DNA from 4 places in the Pseudactinotalea sp. Z1732 genome. Region 4 is predicted to be linked to each of the others. Evidence: predicted binding sites of a transcription regulator. Region 4 holds the regulator's gene; each other region holds the start of a gene.
What was found. The regulator HrcA, encoded in region 4, represses chaperone genes, less so after heat shock. The targets are predictions, from matches to a motif close to TTNGCACTCGNNNNNNNCGAGTGCNAA.
Positions count from the first base shown of each region.

Region 1: a site for HrcA is predicted at 2,683-2,709, ahead of groL (chaperonin GroEL). Genes of this name have one in related genera too.
Region 2: a site for HrcA is predicted at 1,151-1,177, ahead of groES (co-chaperone GroES). Genes of this name have one in related genera too.
Region 3: a site for HrcA is predicted at 2,779-2,805, ahead of ACPL7H_RS02350 (DUF4209 domain-containing protein). Genes of this name have one in related genera too.

Region 1 covers NZ_JBMPQC010000020.1:11,824-16,407, forward strand. Annotated here, with positions in the region: gene ACPL7H_RS18420 (glycoside hydrolase family 15) at 1-794, opposite strand, end outside; gene ACPL7H_RS18425 (phytoene desaturase family protein) at 1,042-2,526, shown strand; gene groL (chaperonin GroEL) at 2,859-4,487, shown strand.
Region 2 covers NZ_JBMPQC010000003.1:78,134-82,717, reverse strand. Annotated here, with positions in the region: gene ACPL7H_RS07635 (class I SAM-dependent methyltransferase) at 1-1,088, opposite strand, end outside; gene groES (co-chaperone GroES) at 1,326-1,622, shown strand; gene ACPL7H_RS07625 (WhiB family transcriptional regulator) at 1,720-2,010, opposite strand; gene ACPL7H_RS07620 (MerR family transcriptional regulator) at 2,291-3,403, shown strand; gene guaB (IMP dehydrogenase) at 3,431-4,584, shown strand, end outside.
Region 3 covers NZ_JBMPQC010000001.1:492,841-497,424, forward strand. Annotated here, with positions in the region: gene ACPL7H_RS02335 (hypothetical protein) at 1-494, opposite strand, end outside; gene ACPL7H_RS02340 (ABC transporter ATP-binding protein) at 491-1,423, opposite strand; gene ACPL7H_RS02345 (hypothetical protein) at 1,935-2,501, shown strand; gene ACPL7H_RS02350 (DUF4209 domain-containing protein) at 2,915-4,584, shown strand, end outside.
Region 4 covers NZ_JBMPQC010000002.1:231,119-235,702, forward strand. Annotated here, with positions in the region: gene hemW (radical SAM family heme chaperone HemW) at 1-769, shown strand, start outside; gene ACPL7H_RS04905 (hypothetical protein) at 855-1,559, shown strand; gene ACPL7H_RS04910 (DUF3097 domain-containing protein) at 1,567-2,439, opposite strand; gene hrcA (heat-inducible transcriptional repressor HrcA) at 2,625-3,653, shown strand; gene dnaJ (molecular chaperone DnaJ) at 3,678-4,584, shown strand, end outside.

The DNA of each region.
Region 1 (4,584 bases), on a different contig from region 4:
AGCGTCAGGTCCTGCTCTGGGTGCTCCCAGTAGTCCGCGCTCGGCGGCGGCAGCGAGTCCGGAGTCTCGGCCTGGTGCAGTAACTGAGCGGTGGAGCGGGCCAGTAGTGGCGTGAGGTCGTGGTGGATCCGCTCACGGAGCGGGTCGTCCGGGGCCAGCGTGGCCAGGACGTGGTCGGTGGCCCACAGCACCCAACCGGTTCCGTCGGTCTGGATGCCCCGGCCATCCGGCGGTCCGGAGGCGTCGGGGAGATAGCGGGCCTCGAAGGTGCCGTCGGGGTGTTGCACGCGCTGCAGGAAGGCCAGCACCTCCACCGCGTCCCGGGGGTGCCCGGCGCCGGCCAGCGCGGCGGCGATGAAGGAGGCATCCCGCGGCCACACGTACCGCCAGTTCGGGTTGTACCCGGCAAGGGCGGCGCCGTCGTCGAGGGTCAGGGCACGGATGTCCAGCAGTGCGCCGGTGACCATCTCCTCGTAGGCGCTTCCGGTGCCGGGAACCGATCCGGCGGCGAGCCAGTCGCGGTCCGCCTGGGCTCGTTCGTGCGCGTCCCGGTGCTGTCCCGCGGAGGTATCCGGAGTGGGGGCGAGGACCCGGCTGCCGCGCAGGTAGGAGACCTCGGCGCCGGGCAGGATCACGGCCCGTTCACCGTCGGGGCGCACCTGCACGCCCCAGGCGTAGGGATCCACCTCATCGATGCGTCGTGGGTCCCACAGGTCGGTCCGCGCGAGCGCCATCCCGGTCAGCAGAGCGGCCAGGACCACTGCGGTGAGGACGATGAGTGGGCGACGGTGCATGGTCGCCCGATCCTACGAGAAGCGCTCGAGCGGGTGGGCTGCGGAGGGGGTGCGGCCCGGATCGCCGGCTGGCCACAGGGCGCAGGTGCGGCGGGGTGGGCTGCGGAGGGGGTGCGGCCCCACAGGGCGCACGTGCGGCGGGTGGGGGCGAGGTGGGATGCTGCGATGGTCGGAGAGTCGGTCGGGGCGGTGGTCAGACGGCTGTCCAAGAAGTGGCACCAGCGAAGGCCGAAGCGGTAGGAGGGCGATGGGCGAGCGAGCGGTAACCGACGTCGTCGTGGTCGGTTCCGGGCCGAACGGCCTGGCCGCCGCGGTCACGATGGCCCGCGCCGGACTGGATGTGCACCTGTACGAAGCCGAGCCCACCCTCGGCGGGGGCGCGCGTACCGAGAACCTTGGCCTGGCCGGCAACCTGCAGCACGACATCTGCTCCGCGGTGCACCCCCTGGCCCTGGCCAGCCCGTTCTTCGCCGAGTTCGACCTGCCGGCCCGTGGGGTGCAGTTCACCGTCCCCGAGATTGCCTACGCCCAGCCCCTCGACGACCAACCCGCCGCCCTCGCCTACACCGACCTGGAGCGCACCGCAGCAGCCCTGGGGGCCGACGGCGGCGCCTGGCGGTCGCTGTTCGGCCCCTTGGTACAGCACGAGCCCGCGGTCCTCGGGATCGGACTGGCCGACATGCGCGCCATCCCCGCCGCGCTGCGCAACCCCAGCGGGCTCCTCGGCGCGCTGCACTACGGCCTGCGCGTTCTGGAACAGGGCAGCCCGCTATGGAACACCCGATTCCGGGCAGACGCCGCCCCGGCCCTGTTTACCGGGGTGGCCGCCCACGGCATCGCCGGGATGCCCGGGCTTGCGCCCGCCGGCCTCGGACTGCTGCTCGGCCTGCTGGCACACACCTCCGGGTGGGCGCTCCCGGTGGGCGGGTCCCGAGCGATCGCCAACGCGATGGTGGCGGATCTGCGTAGCCACGGTGCGACCATCCACACCGACACGCTGATCCAGGATTACCGGCAACTGCCACGTGCCCGGTCCTACCTCTTCGACACCACACCTGGCGCGATCGCGCGGATCTGGGGGGACCGGCTCCCACCCCGCACCGCCACCCGGTTGCGCCGGTACCGGCACGGCAATGCCGCCGCCAAGGTCGACTTCGTGCTCTCCGAACCGGTGCCCTGGCGCGATGCCCCGGTGGGGCGGGCCGGGACCGTGCACGTGGGCGGCTCGCGGGCGGACATGGTGCGCGCCGAGGCCCAGGTGGCCGCCGGCGCACACGCTGAGCAGCCGATGGTGCTGCTCAGCGACCCCGCCGTCGCTGACCCCGCGCGCAGCCGGGACGGACTGCGGCCGCTGTGGACCTACGCGCACGTGCCCGCCGGATCGACGGCGGACGTCACCGAAGCGGTCACGGCGCAGATCGAACGGTTCGCTCCGGGCTTCCGGGATGTGGTCGTCGATGCCCGGTGCACCCCAGCGGCGCAGATGAGCCGGACGAACGCCAACTACGTCGGCGGGGACATCAGCAACGGTGCCCTGGATCTGCGCCGCATCCTCGGTGCCCCCCTGACAAGCCTCAACCCCTACCGTGCGGGCATCCCCGGGGTGTATCTGTGCTCAGCCGCCACCCCACCGGCCCCCGGGGTTCACGGGATGTGCGGCCACCATGGCGCCCGGTGGGCGCTGCGGGAACGCTTCGGGATCCATCAGATGCCCGGTCTCGGGCCGCGGTGAGAGACCCGGCCCAGCAACCAGTGGGTGCCCTTCGCCCCGTCGATTTCGTCCAAGACGGCGGCACGATCCGCGCAGAGCGAGCCCGGCAGCAGCCGTGATGAGCGTGTGACCAAAGGTGAGATACCGCACCGAAGGCCTGCGTCGTCGTCGATCCTGCTTGCACTCTCACCCCTAGAGTGCCAATAATGGCGTTAGCACTCTCGACCTGAGAGTGACAACTGTGGCCGGTAAGACGAGGTGCCGCGGGATGCGTGACGTGAACGCATGTCGGGGCATCGTCCGTCGCGGGCGTCGAACCGGCTTTCGTCCGCCAGCAGGAGGATTAAACCCGAATGGCAAAGATGATTGCTTTCGACGAGGAGGCTCGTCGCGGTATGGAGCGTGGACTGAACGTCCTCGCCGATACCGTGAAGGTCACCCTCGGCCCCAGGGGCCGCAACGTCGTTCTGGAGAAGAAGTGGGGCGCCCCCACGATCACCAACGACGGCGTGTCCATCGCCAAGGAGATCGAGCTCGACGAGCCGTACGAGAAGATCGGCGCTGAACTCGTCAAGGAGGTCGCCAAGAAGACCGATGACGTGGCCGGCGACGGCACCACCACCGCCACCGTGCTCGCCCAGGCGCTCGTGCGCGAGGGCCTGCGCAACGTGGCCGCCGGTGCCAACCCGATCGCGCTGAAGCGCGGCATCGAGAAGGCCGTTGAGGCCGTGACCGAGTCGCTGCTCAGCAACGCCACCGAGATCGAGACCAAGGAGCAGATCGCCGCCACCGCGGGGATCTCCGCCGGTGACCCGGCCATCGGTGAACTGATCGCCGAGGCCATGGACAAGGTCGGCAACGAGGGTGTCATCACCGTCGAGGAGTCCCAGGCCCTGGGCCTGGAGCTCGAGCTGACCGAGGGTATGCGCTTCGACAAGGGCTTCCTGTCCGCATACTTCGTGACCGACCAGGAGCGTCAGGAGGCCGTCCTCGAGGACGCCTACGTGCTGCTGGTGGAGTCCAAGATCACCAACGTCAAGGACCTGCTGCCGCTGCTGGAGAAGGTCATCCAGTCCGGCAAGCCGCTGATCATCATCTCCGAGGACGTCGAGGGCGAAGCCCTGGCGACCCTGGTGGTGAACAAGATCCGTGGCACCTTCAAGTCCGTGGCCGTCAAGGCCCCCGGCTTCGGTGACCGCCGCAAGGCGATGCTGAACGACATGGCCATCCTCACCGGTGGTCAGGTCATCTCCGAGACCGTGGGTCTGTCCCTGGAGAACGCCACCCTGGACATGCTGGGCCAGGCCCGCAAGGTGGTTGTCACCAAGGACGAGACCACGATCGTCGAGGGTGCCGGCGAGGCCGACGCGATCGAGGGCCGGGTCAACCAGATCCGCGCCGAGATCGAGAACTCCGACTCCGACTACGACCGCGAGAAGCTCCAGGAGCGCCTGGCCAAGCTCGCCGGTGGTGTGGCCGTCATCCGTGCGGGTGCCGCCACGGAGGTGGAGCTCAAGGAGCGCAAGCACCGCATCGAGGACGCCGTGCGTAACGCCAAGGCTGCTGTGGAAGAGGGCATCGTCGCCGGTGGTGGCGTGGCCCTGATCCAGGCCGCCGCCCGGGCGTTCGAGGGCCTGACCCTCGAAGCGGACGAGGCGACCGGGGCGAACATCGTCAAGGTGGCCGTGGACGCGCCGCTGAAGCAGATCGCCGTGAACGCCGGCCTCGAGGGCGGCGTCGTGGTGGAGCGGGTGCGTGGGTTGGAGAACAACCACGGCCTGAACGCCGCCACCGGTGAGTACGAGGACCTGCTCGCCGCAGGCATCGCCGACCCGGTCAAGGTGACCCGCTCTGCACTGCAGAACGCCTCCTCGATCGCCGGTCTGTTCCTCACCACCGAGGCCATCGTGGCCGACAAGCCGGAGCCGCCCTCGGCCCCGGCCGGCGGTGGCGAGCCGGACATGGGCGGCATGGGCTTCTGATCTGACCGATCAGATGCTCGGCTGACCAGCTGAAACACACACGGCCCCCGATCCCTCGTGGATCGGGGGCCGTTGTGGTTTCTGACGGGATCGTTGC
Region 2 (4,584 bases), on a different contig from region 4:
ACGACGGCGGTGCCGCGCTTCTTGATGGTCACCCGCCCCACGTTCCGGTCGCGCAGGTAGGCCCGGAGGCGTTTCAAGCCGAAGCCGAAATGGTCCAGCACGCGGTAACTGCGGGCGAAGGGAGTGGTTACCGCCTGGGCGGTCGTGATGTAAGCGATCGAGGGATCCACCAGGTGGCCGCCCAGCTGGTCGGCGACGTCGGCGACCAGTCCGGCGCGGATGATCGCCCCGTCGGGTTCGTGCAGGTAGGCGGCGAGGCGGCCGTCGGGCGCCTGGGTCGCGCGGGCATCGGCATCTCCGGACCACCCGAGGTGGTGCGTACCGGCGTCGGTGAGCAGGATCGCGCTGCGGCCGGCACCCTCGGTGGCGAGGCGACCGAACCACAGGCCGGCCTCCACCACCGCTCCGTTCACCGAGACCCATTGGGCGTGGGTGTGGCTGGGCAGCGCGGTGTAGGGGATCCCGGGCGCGACCTTGATGCCCAGGTCGGGAGTCGTGTCGGCCAGGGCGAGCACCGTGTCCAGGTCGGGGGAGTAGGACTTGGGATCGAACACGCGGTTGCCGCGCCGGGTGCGCCGGGCAGGGTCGGCGAAGATCGCGTCCACGCCTTCGGCCACCAGGTCCAGGTCCAGGCCATCGGCGTGGCGCACCTGAGCTTCGGGGAAGGCCCGCAGATTCATCTGGGCGCAGGCGGCGGTGGCCTCATCCTTCTCGATCGCCAGCACCCGCAGGCCCAGGCCCGCCATCGCCAGGGAGTCCGCGCCCAGACCGCAGCCCAGATCGGCCACGAGGCTGGCCCCGGCCCCGGCGTAACGGCGCGCATGCAGCGCGGCCACCTCGAGCCGGGTGGCCTGCTCCAGCCCTTCGGCGGTGAGCAGCATGCCGGAGGCGAACTCGCCGAACTTCTCGACCGCCTTGGCGCGTAGCCTGGACTGGGTCAGGGCGGCCGCCACCAGGTCCGGGTCCAATCCCCGGGCGCGCAAGCCCTCGGAGATGCGCAGGGCTGCGTCCTCCGAGTACGGGGGGAGTTGGCCGAGCAGCGCCCAACCCTCCGGGGTGAGCAGGCGCGCGAGCGCGGCAGGATCCATACTCACGATTCTGCCAGGGTGCACGAGTGCAGCGGTTCGGTGGAGCGACGTGGACCACATGATTAGCACTCACCTTGACCGAGTGCTAACGGCGATCTAGATTGGACCCCGAGGGGCCCCACCCGGGGTCCCGACCGTTCACCAGCGGTGCATGTCCGACCCCCGCGACGGCGGAGGTGCGTAGTTGGTAGCGGTCCATTGTCCTGGTTCCCATCACATGCGAAGGGGAGGTCCGTAGTGTCGGTCTCCATCAAGCCGCTCGAGGATCGGATCGTCGTCAAGACGCTCGAGGCCGAGCAGACCACCGCGTCCGGTCTGGTTATCCCGGACACCGCCAAGGAGAAGCCCCAGGAGGGCGAAGTCCTGGCGGTGGGCCCGGGCCGGATCGATGACAACGGCAACCGCGTCCCGTTGGACGTCACGGTTGGCGACAAGGTCGTCTACAGCAAGTACGGCGGCACCGAGGTCAAGTACGGCGGTGAGGATCTGCTGATCCTCTCGGCACGCGACGTTCTGGCGATCGTCGAGAAGTGACCCGCCGCTAGCGGCTGCGGCTGCTGAGCAAACACCGAGCCCCGGTTCCCTTCAGTGGGAACCGGGGCTCGGTCGCGTTCGGGCGTCCGGGAGGAACTCAGCTGGCGGCGGGCATCCGGGCGGCCAGGATGTCGGTGCGCTCGTCCTCGGTGAGTCCGCCCCAGACGCCGTAGGGTTCGCGCACCTTCAGGGCGTGCTCACGGCACTGCTGGATCACCGGGCACTCGGCGCAGATCGCCTTGGCGTTGGCGTCGCGGCGACGCCTCGATGCGCCGCGCTCGCCTTCGGGGTGGAAGAACTGCTCGGAGCCGGTTGCCCGGCACGCGCCTTCGTACTGCCACTCCCAACGTTCCATGACGGGTCCGGGGAGTCTAGATAGTTCGGCCATCTCAGTCCTTCCATCGGTGGTGGATGAGTTCAACGAGACACACGCTACAACCGCGCCAGAGGTTATTCAAGGGTGATGCGCAAACTATTCGAAGCATTCGTAGATTGTTCAGTGGCGCTCGACGCTTGTTCATGCGTGCGAGTCAACTTGTTCAAAACTGATCCGCCGCCTAGTCTCTAGGGCAGGAATGGCCCGTGCGCGGGCTCGGACAGGTCGCCCGCGTGGGGTCGGTCCGGACAAGTCGCCCGTGGGGGGCCCTGACAGGAAGGGGAGGTGCGCGGTGTCATCAACGTCGCCGGGGCCCCCGGAGGATCTTGGCGACGGCATCCGGTTGACGGTTGCCGGGGTCGCGGCCCGCCTGGGAGTGGCCGCTCCCACGCTGCGTACCTGGGCCCGGCGGTACGGACTGGGACCATCCGGTCACGTGGCCGGCAGTCACCGCCGGTACGAGGCATCCGACCTGGCCAGGCTGGAGACGATGCGCCGCCTCACCTTGGAGGGTGTGGCACCGGCAGATGCCGCCGAAATTGCGCTGCGGGGCACCGATGTGTCCGACGGTGCGGCGAAAGCCGGCGAACCGGACGCGAGGAACGGTGCGGCACCAGCCGGGGAACCGGACGCGAGGAACGGTGCCGCACCAGCCGGGGAACCGGACGCGAGGAACGGCGCCGCACCAGCCGGCGGTCCTGGCTCGGCCGAAGACACCACGCCCGCTGCTGGTCAGCCTGCGCAGAACGGCCGGAAGGGTCATGCGCCGGCTGGGGCCGGGCCGGAGGACGAGGAGCCCATGGTGGCCGACCCGCTCACCGTGGCCGCGGCTGCGGTCGACGGGGATCATCGGCGGCTGGCGCGACTGATCAGGCGAGCCGGACGTGAGCACGGTCTGCTGGACGGTTGGCTGATGGCGGTGCGCCCCGCGATCGAGATGGTCGCCCAGCGCCCGCAGCCGGATCGCCCGGGGCGCGACCCGGAACGGCTGTTGCGTGCCCAGATGCTGACCGTGCTCGCCGAGGCCAGCTCCGAGCCGGAGCCGGATCGGATCCAGGCGTTGGTGCAGTGCGTGCCGTCGATGAGTACCGACGCCCACGTGCTCGCCACCGAGATGACGCTGCGTGGAGCGCACGTTCGGGTGGCGCATCAGCGCCTGGAGGCCGATGGCGGGCAGGCGCTGCTGGACCTGGTAGCCCGCCAGCAGGGAGTGTTGACAGTCATCCTGGGGGAGTCCGAGATCGCAGAGAACCTGGTGCGGGTGCTGTGCGAGCGGGGCGATGAGGTCTTCCTGATCGCCCTCACCGACACCATCGCCCCCCGGGACGGCCTGCACCGCGCCCGCACCCTCAGCGGGGCGCTGCATGAGATCATGAGCCTCCTCACCCAGACCGCTCGATCCTAGATCGCGACGGCCACGTAGACTTGGGGTGTGACCGAACCTCAGCCCGCCGCCACCGCCCCTGATCCCTTCGCGTTCGTCGGACTGACCTACGACGATGTGCTGCTGCTTCCCGGGGAGACCGACGTCATCCCGAGTGAGGCCGACACCTCCACCATCCTGACGCGCCGGATCCCGCTGTCGATGCCGTTGATCTCGGCAGCGATGGACACCGTCACCGAGGCGCGAATGGCCATCGCGGTGGCCCGGCAGGGTGGGCTGGGTGTGCTGCACCGCAACCTGGCCATCGAGGACCAGGCCGCCCAGGTCGACCTGGTGAAGCGGTCCGAATCCGGGATGGTCACCAACCCGCTCACGATCGGCCCCGACGCCACCCTGGCGGAGATGGACGCGCTGTGCGCGCAATTCCGGATCTCGGGTCTGCCGGTGGTCGATCCCGAGGGCGTGCTGCTGGGCATCATCACCAACCGTGATCTGCGGTTCGTGCCCGGCGAGAGTTTCGAGACCACGAAGGTCCATGAGGCGATGACGCCGATGCCGCTGGTCACCGGGGGAGTGGGCATCACCCGGGCCGAGGCCGCGGCGCTGCTGGGTAAGCACAAGGTCGAGAAACTCCCGCTGGTCGATGCCCGCAACGTGCTTCGCGGTCTGATCACGGTCAAGGACTTCGTGAAGTCCCAGCAGTACCCGCTGTCCACCAAGGACGAGGAGGGCCGCCTGCGCGTGGGAGCGGCGGTGGGCTTCTACGGTGACGCCTGGGAGCGGGCCACCGCGCTGGCCGATGCCGGTGTGGACGTGCTGGTGGTCGATACCGCCAACGGCCACGCCCGACTGATGCTGGACATGGTGCGCAGGCTGAAGGCGGATCCGGCCACCAAGGACGTGCAGGTGGTCGGCGGCAACATCGCCACCCGTGAGGGAGCCCAGGCGCTGGTGGACGCCGGCGTCGACGCGGTCAAGGTGGGGGTGGGCCCCGGATCGATCTGCACCACCCGGGTGGTCGCCGGGGTGGGGGTGCCGCAGATCTCCGCTATCCATCAGGCGGCGCTGGCTGCCCGCCCGGCCGGGGTGCCGGTGATCGCTGACGGCGGACTGCAGTATTCCGGCGACATTGCCAAGGCACTGGTGGCGGGTGCGGACTCGGTGATGCTCGGTGGTCTGTTCGCCGGGTCCGACGAGTCCCC
Region 3 (4,584 bases), on a different contig from region 4:
GCTGCGGCGACGGTGAGCCCTTGAGCAGCGAGCACGGGCACCCGGCGGGGGACTGCGAGGAATGTCGAACGGGACGCGCCGGCGGGGTACTCCGTGGCGCCGATGAGGACACCGAGAGCCAGAACCGTCACGAGCGCCTTGGCGAGCAGCACTGGCGTCCGGGACGGGACGGCGACGAACGTCGGCCCGGCGCTCCGGCTGGAGAACTCCCCGCTGCCCAGCAGTACCCCGAGGAGCAAGATCGGGAACTGCGTGATCACGAGTGTGCTCGTGACGAAGTAGGCGAGGCTGCCGTACCCCTCGGGGCCGACCTGGGAGCCGATGCCGCTGAGGTAGACGAGTCCGGTGGTGAGCAGCACCATGACCGCGGCCGCCCACCGCGTGGAACGCAGGCCCCAGGCCTTGGACCACTCGGAGGCCAGGACGCGGCCGAAGGTAGCGCGTGGTCGCGTTGGCAGGCCGACGGGAGCGGGCAGGTCGGCGACGGTGCTCATCGGGTCTCTTCCGTCCGGGCCGGTGCCGTGGTCCGGTACTGCACGGCGTCGGCCGTCAGGACCAGGTATGCGTCTTCGAGGGTGCCCGACACGGTGGACAACTCGAGCAGGGTGACCCCGAGGTCCGCTGCGAGGGCGCCGACCGCCCCGGCGTCGGCGCCGGTGACCTCCAGCACGCCCGCCTGCGACATGACGACGGTGGCCCCGCGGTCCTCCAGCGCGCGGGCCAAAGGGCCGGGGTCCACCCCCCGGACCCGCACCACACCGGCGCCGGCCGTCGCGGCCACGAGCGTCTGCAGGTCCTCGTCGGCCAGCAGCCGCCCCTGTCCGATGACGATGACTCGGCCGGCGGTCTCGGTCAGTTCACTCATGAGGTGGGAGGACAGGAACACGGTCCGCCCTTCGGCGGCCAGGGCCCGCAGCAGATGACGGATCCACCGCACGCCGTCGGGGTCCAAGCCGTTGACCGGCTCGTCGAGGATGAGGGTGGCGGGGTCTCCCAGCAGGGCCGCGGCGACGCCCAGTCGCTGGCCCATGCCCAGTGAGAAGGTCCGGACCCGGTGACGGGCGACGGACTCCAGGCCGGCGAGACCGATCACCTGCTCGACGCGCGCCCGACCGATGCCGTGCGTGCGCGCCAGTCCCATCAGGTGGCCGAGCGCCGTGCGTCCGGGATGAGCGTTCCGGCCGTCGAGCATCGTGCCGACCTCCTGCAGCGGGGCGGGCAGGTCGGCGTACCGCTGCCCACCCACGGTGGCGGAACCGGACGTCGGCCTCTCCAGCCCGACGACCGCCCGGATCGTCGTCGACTTCCCGGCCCCGTTCGGTCCCAGGAAGCCGGTGACCGTGCCGGGCCGCACGGTGAAGGACAGGTCGTCCACCGCCGTCGCGGCGCCGTAGCGCTTGGTCAGGTGCGTCACCTCGATCATGTGCTCTGCTCCAGTTCCCACCGGCACTGCTGCCGGCGACACTGACGACGCTACGAGCGGCCGAGAGGGAGTAGAACGTCCCTGGCGACGAGATCGGGCGTGCCCCACCTCCTCCCCGGGGAGGAGGCGCACCCCTGGACCGATACCTGGGGTGGAGTCCCTCGTCGCGGCACTACGCGGATGCGGCATGACACGCCCTCGTGGCCCTGGAACCACGCTGGCCCGCCCCAGCCGATGCTGGACAGCGCCTGCCACGCCCGCTTGTTGCGGGGTCACCGAGAGCGCGTTCAGATAACGCCCCCTCACCGGTCACATCACCGGACTGGTCTAACGGGACGGCCCGGAATGAGCACGGACGTTGGCGCAGGTCAGCGGAGCGCTTCTGCGTTGAACGTTCGGCTTGCGAGACAGTCCGAAGCCGCAAACCCGAGACCCGGTGCCTTCCGCCACTATGCCGCCCGTGCGGTCCTGGTTCCGGTCGAGTGTCGGTGCTGTGCGGCACAATTTCGGCATGGTGCAAGACGTGATCCCGTGGCTGCTCGGTCCGGCAGGCATCGTCCTCGGATGGTGGCTGAATCAGCGCACGCTTCGCGGCGACGCGGAACGCCAGGCGCGAGAAGCAGAAGAAACCGCAGAGCGGCAACGGGTGCTCCAAGCGGTAGGACTTGCGCGCGACACCGCCGGGCTTATTCGATCGCTGCTTCACGGCATCTACGTGAAGGCGCAGTACCGACGAGCCCCCGAGGGCCTTTCAGAGATGATGGACGAGTTCAACCGCACGAAGGACAGGTTTCGTGGTGCCGTGCTCGCGCTCCGCGTGCTCGGTCCCTCGTGGGCTGTCGAGAAAGCGGAGCGCCTGGACGTGGAAATCAACAAGTTGTCCGAACTCGGGTTCGTTATGCAAAAGGGCATCAAGTCCGAGCACATGACAACTGTAAACGAGCAACTACCCGAGTTGGATCGCATGCTGCGCGACTACGTGAGCACCGTGAGCACCCACTACAACGACACGGCGTCCGACCTTCCTCCGCCTCCGGACATGGAGAAGGAGGGCCGCTGGCAGTCGATCGAGGAATGACGCCGCTTCGATGGTCAGAGTCAGTCCTCGCGATTAGTCTCCCTGAGTAAGTGTCGCAGCAGCGCGCAGGGGGTCGCGATAATGTCTTGGGTCATTCGCGGGTTGGAAGCGTTCGTCTGATTGCAGACAGCATCGCGGGGGCTCTCTGGTTCACCCGGAACTCGTCCGAGAGCGACGATCTCAAGCCGACATCGATGAGGGCCTGGCAAGAGGACCTGGCAGTGACCGGCTATGAGCCCGCCGACCCTGAGGACGCGTGCAGCAGTCCGTCCCGACCCTGGCCGTCGCTAGGCGCTGGCGCTGACTGACGTCCCGTAGGCCGATCATGCTGCTCGCGCCGAGGTTGTTCGGCACCTCGCGCATGGCCCGCCGGCCGCGCCGTATTCGTGCCGCGCCTTGCCTAGGGTTGAGGCATGGCCAACGACGATGACTCGACGACCCCGCCAGCATCCAGCACTTCCTGCCAGGCCGAGGAGGCGGCAGATGAGGTGCCCGATGCTTCCTGGTGGGAGGCTGTGAGCCAGAGCGAGGATGTCGCCGTCTTCGAGGCTGCGGAGGTGCTGCACTGTCTGCTCGCAGATCTGGCGCAACGCGCCCACGAGAGCGAGGGCAGCTCCTCGGTACGATCACGCACGCTGACTGCCATGGCGCGTGCCACCTCGGCGATGCTCAACCCGGATTCTTGGGACGAGCCGTTCTCTCCGGCCATGGAGTCAGGCGGATCGCGCACGGTTGTTCCCAGCGACCTCGACGCAGCCGAACTGACGCTCCTCGCACAGGCACTCCCTATCATCGAGCCGGTGGTGCTGCGCGCCAGGATCGCCGACGTTGTGTGGACCTACCGGTTCCCTCGCGATCCGACGGTGGCGCTCATGGCCGCCGATGCATACCTGGCGGTGCCGCTGACCTGGGATGCGTGGGTACGCTCTGGACATGACAGCTACCGCCGGGTCGTGGAACTGGCACGACGGCAAGGCAAGCCAGGCGCGGCCGTGTTGGAGAAACTCACGTCCACGTTGGTGGCCTTCCTCGCTGGCGACGGGGGCAACGGTTACCTCCAGGCACAAGTGTCCGAGGTCCTTCGGGGTGCTGGCAAGACCACCCCCGAACAGGCGCGTGCCCTGGGAGAGCGGTTGGAGGAGTTCGCGACACACACAACACGAGGAAGCCGGGCCGAGCGTGCGCTCCTGCGCGAAGCGTCCGCATGGTGGAACCGCGGCCAGCGTGATGAGGGCGCCTGCCGGTGCCAGGCCCTGGTTGCCGACTCGTACGCGACGGAAGCCGAGATGCGGATGGCGAGGGAGCGCTCCGCGCTCGGTGCAAGCGGGCCGCTGGAGAAGTCACTCGAAGCGCTGCGGTTGTTGCCGCGCAAGTACCGCACTGCCCATGGGCTTGAAGAGGTGATCAGCCAGCGACAACAATGGCTGCGGGAACTGCGCGAACTCTCGCTCGAGGAGATGAGCCCGCTCGAGCGAGAACCGATCGAGATCTATGAGTTCGTGAAGAAGGCTCAGAACCGAGTATCGGGCTTGGAGCGTCCCGCGGCCCTGCTCGCCCTTTCCCGAATTGCGACGCTGTTCGACCTCGATGAGCAGACGGAGTCTGCACGCAAACACCTTGCGAACGGCATCCTCCGGCTGCTGACTAGGTCCACGATGAGCGGGGACGGACGCAAGGTCAGCGTTGGGGCGGGTGACCCCGCATCTGAGCCGTCTGAACAGGAAATCATCGACGAGTTGGTGAGCCGCAACCATCATCGGATCGGGCTCGTCGTCCAAACTCTCATTGCACCGGCGCTCGAGGTCATCAGCACCGAGCACCGATTTGACCTGGCGTTCGTGGAATCAGTGTGCCGGGAGTCCCCGACGGTTCCCATTCGCCATGCCGGCCTGTGGGCGCGAGGCATCTGGCACGGACTCAACGGCGATATGCCCTCGGCGCTGTCGCTCCTGGTGCCGCAGATCGAGCAGATGGTGCGACTGCGGCTCAAGGCTCAAGGTCTCCATACGCTCAACATCGGCGACAACGGAGTTGAGACCGAAAAGGCGCTCGGCTCGCTTCTCGAGATGCCTGAGTCGAAGGT
Region 4 (4,584 bases):
GTTCACCCGCGTCTCCTTCGGGATGCAGTCCGCCGTCCCGCATGTTCTTGCCACCCTGGACCGCACCCATGACCCGGCCCGCGTGCCCGAGGCGGTGGCCTGGGCGCGCCAGGCCGGGCTGTCGGTCTCGCTGGACCTGATCTACGGCACTCCAGGGGAGTCGCTGGCGGACTGGGAGGAGAGCCTGCGCGTGGCCATCGCGATGGCCCCGGACCACGTCTCCGCCTACGCACTCGTGGTCGAACCCGGTACCAGGATGGCCACGCAGGTGCGGCGCGGGGAACTGTCGATGCCCGACGACGACGACGAAGCGGACAAGTACGAACTCGCCTCGGCGATGCTCACCCGGGCAGGGTATGAGTGGTACGAGATCTCCAACTGGTCCCGCGGCGCCTCCCAGCAGTGCCGGCACAACATCGCCTATTGGCGCTCGCAGGACTGGTGGGGGGTCGGCCCGGGTGCCCACAGCCACATCGGGGGACAGCGGTGGTGGAACCTGAAGCACCCGCGCCCCTATGCCGCAGCAGTCGAGGCCGGACGTCTCCCGGTGGCCGGTCAGGAGCACCTGTCCGCTCCCCAGCGCCGGGCCGAGGAGGTCCTGCTGGGGGTGCGTCTGGCCCAGGGCTTCCCGGTGACCGATAGCGCGGTGCTGGAGGGGCTGGTGGCCGAGGGCCTCGCCCAGAAACTCCCGGCGCGCCAGGGGATGCTCGTCCTGACCGTGCGGGGCCGGCTGCTGGCCGACTCGGTGGTGCATCGCGTGCTGGGCTGAGGGGCACGCCTGGGACGAACTGCGCCGCAGTGATGCCGCCGGGGTGGCCTATTCTGGCCATGACCAGCGACGACAGGTGGGTGGGATGACTCAGGAAGCGCCGACGCCGGCCGATCCGGTCGAGCCGGCCGAGCGGTCGACGAACCAGCCGGGTGTGCCGCCGACGCAACCGTCGGCCGGGCAGCCGGCCGGGCCCACCGCACCGACCGCGCCGACCCCCACCACTCCTCCACCCGGTGCCGGCACCGGGGAACCGGGCGAGCCGGGAGGGCCCTGGCCCGTCGGCGACTACGCTGCCGCCCCGCCGCTGCGCTCGGCCTACCCCACCGCCGCCGAGGGCGGTTTCCGGATCGATCCGGTGCAACCGCCCGAGGCCGGCGAGTCGCCCGGTCCCGGCTACGCCGGCGACGACCAGACGTTGGCGCCCGGACCCGGTGAGGCAACGACCGGCGTCATCGGCGCACCGTCCCGGCCCGATGGCGCACCCGGTGACGCGGGCGCTGCCCAACCCTCCGGTGCGGATCAGGAACGGTCCGGTCCGGAAGTCCCGGAGCAAGCGGCGTGGATGCTGATGCCGATCCTGATCGGGCTGGTCCTGGGCCTGGCCGCGATCGTGGGGCTGGGCGCGTGGCCCCCGGTGGTCTCGGCGGCCATCGTGGTGCTGATCGCGGCGGCCGCCGTGCTGAGTTGGCAGGCCGGTGCGGTGGTGCGGCGCAGCGTGCTGATCGCCGCGGCGGGCCCGGCCGGGGTGCTGATCGGCTACTGGGTGTTCACCCTGTTCCGCGGCTGAGCGCCCGTCATTGGGGACCTGCGCTGACGAAGTCGACCAGTTCCTCCACCCGGCCCAGCAGTGCCGGCTCCAGGTCCTGGTAGGACCGCACCCGGCCCAGGATGCGTTTCCAGCCACGCGCGACATCGGCCTGGGTCTCGGCCGGCCAACCCAGTGCCGTCAGGGTGCCGACCTTGATGTCGACGCCCCGTGGCACCGAGGGCCACTGGGTCAGCCCGAGCCGGGCGGGCTTGACCGCCTGCCACACGTCCACGTACGGGTGCCCCAGCACCAGCAGGTTCTGCGCGCCGCATGCGCGCATCGCCTCGGCCGCTATCCGGGACTCCTTCGATCCCGGCACCAGATGGTCCACCAGCACCCCCAGGCGCCGGTGCGGACCGGGCGCGAAGTCGGCTGCGGCGCGGGCAAGGTGATCCACGCCGTCGAGCATCTCCACGACGACTCCCTCCAGGCGCAGGTCCTCGCCCCAGACCTTCTCGATCAGTTCAGCGTCGTGGCGTCCCTCCACCCAGATCCGGGAAGCCCGGGCCACCCGAGCCCGGGCGCCGGTCACGGCGCGAGAACCCGAGGCGGTGCGGGCCCGGGTAGTCCGAGCACTGGCCGGTGGGAGGACCAGGTGCACCGGCTTACCGTCCACCCAGAACCCGGGCCCGAGCCGGAACGCCCGCTCCTTCTCGTGCCGGTCGGCCAGTACCACCACGACCATCCCGCCGGACTTCTCCACCCGCACCACCGCACCGGTGAAGCCTGTCTCGGCGTCCTCCACCACCAGGCCCACCTGGGCCGGGACCTTGGGCACCGGTGCGGCGACCGGGTGGGGGTCGGCGGAGAGCACGTCGGTGCCGTAACGATCGAATCCTGGATACTGCGAAGGGCTCATCCGGGTGAGGCTACGCACATCGCTGGGGTATTCGGCGCAGCGACGCGTAGAATTGGCACTCGAAACCGGTGAGTGCTGATCCACACTGCCGCCGGTGGCGGTCGATCACGGCACCAAGGGCCCTCGGGGCGCCGGTGCCGACCATGAGGCGCATGATGAGGGACCACGCGGAGAGGAGGCCCGGGATGAGTTCGGAACGTCAACTGGAGGTACTGCGCGCGATCGTGCAGGACTACGTGCGATCCCGTGAGCCGGTCGGGTCCCGCAACCTCGTGGAACGGCACAACCTCGGCGTGTCACCGGCGACGATCCGCAATGACATGGCGGCGCTGGAGGACGGTGGCTACATCGCCCAGCCGCACACCTCGGCCGGCCGGATCCCCACCGACAAGGGTTACCGGTTCTTCGTGGATCAGATCGCCGCGCTCAAGCCCCTATCGGTGGCTGAGCGCCGTGCCATCGCCGGTTTCCTCGAGGGCGCGGTGGACCTCGACGACGTGCTGGAGCGCAGCGTGCGACTGCTCGCCCAGTTCACCCAGCAGGTGGCCGTGGTGCAATACCCCTCTCTGCGCCGGTCGGCCCTGCGCCACGTCGAACTGATCCCCGTCTCGGCTACCCGGTTGATGGTGGTCATCATCACCGACACCGGGCGCGTGGAACAGCGCATGGTGGCGATGCCCGAGGCGATGGATGCGGCGGTGCTCGGGGAACTGCGGGCCCGGATCAACGCCCTGGGTGCCGGCCGGGAACTGCCCGGGCTGCGCAGCGCACTGACCGATCTGGAGAACGTCTTCGACCCCGAGGAGCGGGCCATGGTCGCCGAGGTGGTGAGCGCGGTGCTGGATACCGTCGGGGAGGACGTCGAGGATCGGATCGTGATGGCCGGGACGGCGAACCTGGCCCGATCCGACACCGACTTCACCCGCACCATCTCACCGGTCCTGGAGGCACTGGAGGAGCAGGTGGTGCTGTTGCGGTTGCTCTCGGAGATGGCCGAGGACGCCTCCGGTGCCTCGCCGGCGGTACGGATCGGTCGCGAGACCTCCTCCGAGCACCTGTCCGAGACCTCCGTGGTCGCGGGGGGTTACGGTGGGACCGGAAGCCAGGCGATCGCCCAGGTGGGGGTCCTGGGCCCGACCCGCATGGATTACCCCACCACGATGGCCACGGTCCGCGCCGTGGCGCGTTACCTGTCCAGGATCCTGTCCGCCTGAGTCGATGAGTCAAGAAAGCGATCAGTGAGCGACTACTACGCCGTTCTCGGTGTCGAACGCGACGCCAGTACCGAGGAGATCAAGCGCGCCTACCGTAAGTTGGCGCGCCAGCACCATCCCGACGTGGCCGGAGCGGATGGTGCCGAGAAGTTCAAGGACATCGCCGCCGCCCATGACGTGCTGTCCAATCCGGACAAGCGTCGCCAGTACGACGCCGGCGGACTGGGTGGGATGAACGGCGGTGGCGGTGGGGACTTCCCGTTCTCCGACATCTTCGACTTCTTCTCCGCCGCTGCCGGTGGCGGCGGCCAGCGTGGCCCCACCCCGCGGGCCCGGCGCGGCCAGGACGCGCTGCTGCGGGTCACCGTCACGCTGGAGGAGGCCACCTTCGGGGTGACCAAGGACCTCGAGGTGGACACCGCCGTGGTCTGTCAAACCTGCCACGGCACCTGCTGTGCGCCCGGGACGGGTCCGCGCACCTGTGACATGTGCGGGGGCCGCGGTTCGGTGCAGCGGGTAGCCCGCTCCTTCCTCGGCAATGTGATGACCAGCCAGGCGTGCGCGGCCTGCCAGGGCTTCGGCTCCGTGATCGAGCACCCGTGCGCCGAGTGCTCCGGCGAGGGTCGCGTCCGCTCCCGCCGCACCATCAACATCAACATCCCCGCCGGGGTGGACGAGGGCACCCGGATCAAACTCACCGGTCAGGGTGAGACCGGTCCGGGCGGTGGACCCCCTGGTGACCTGTACGTGGAGATCCGGGAGAAGTCCCACCCGACGTTCACCCGCCGCGGCAACGATCTGCACTGCACGGTGGAACTGCCGATGACGGCCGCGGCGCTGGGCACGGTGCTGACCATCGAGACCCTCGACGGCGACCAGGACATCGACGTGCGTGCCGGCACCCAGCCCGAGGAGGTCCTGACCCTGCGCG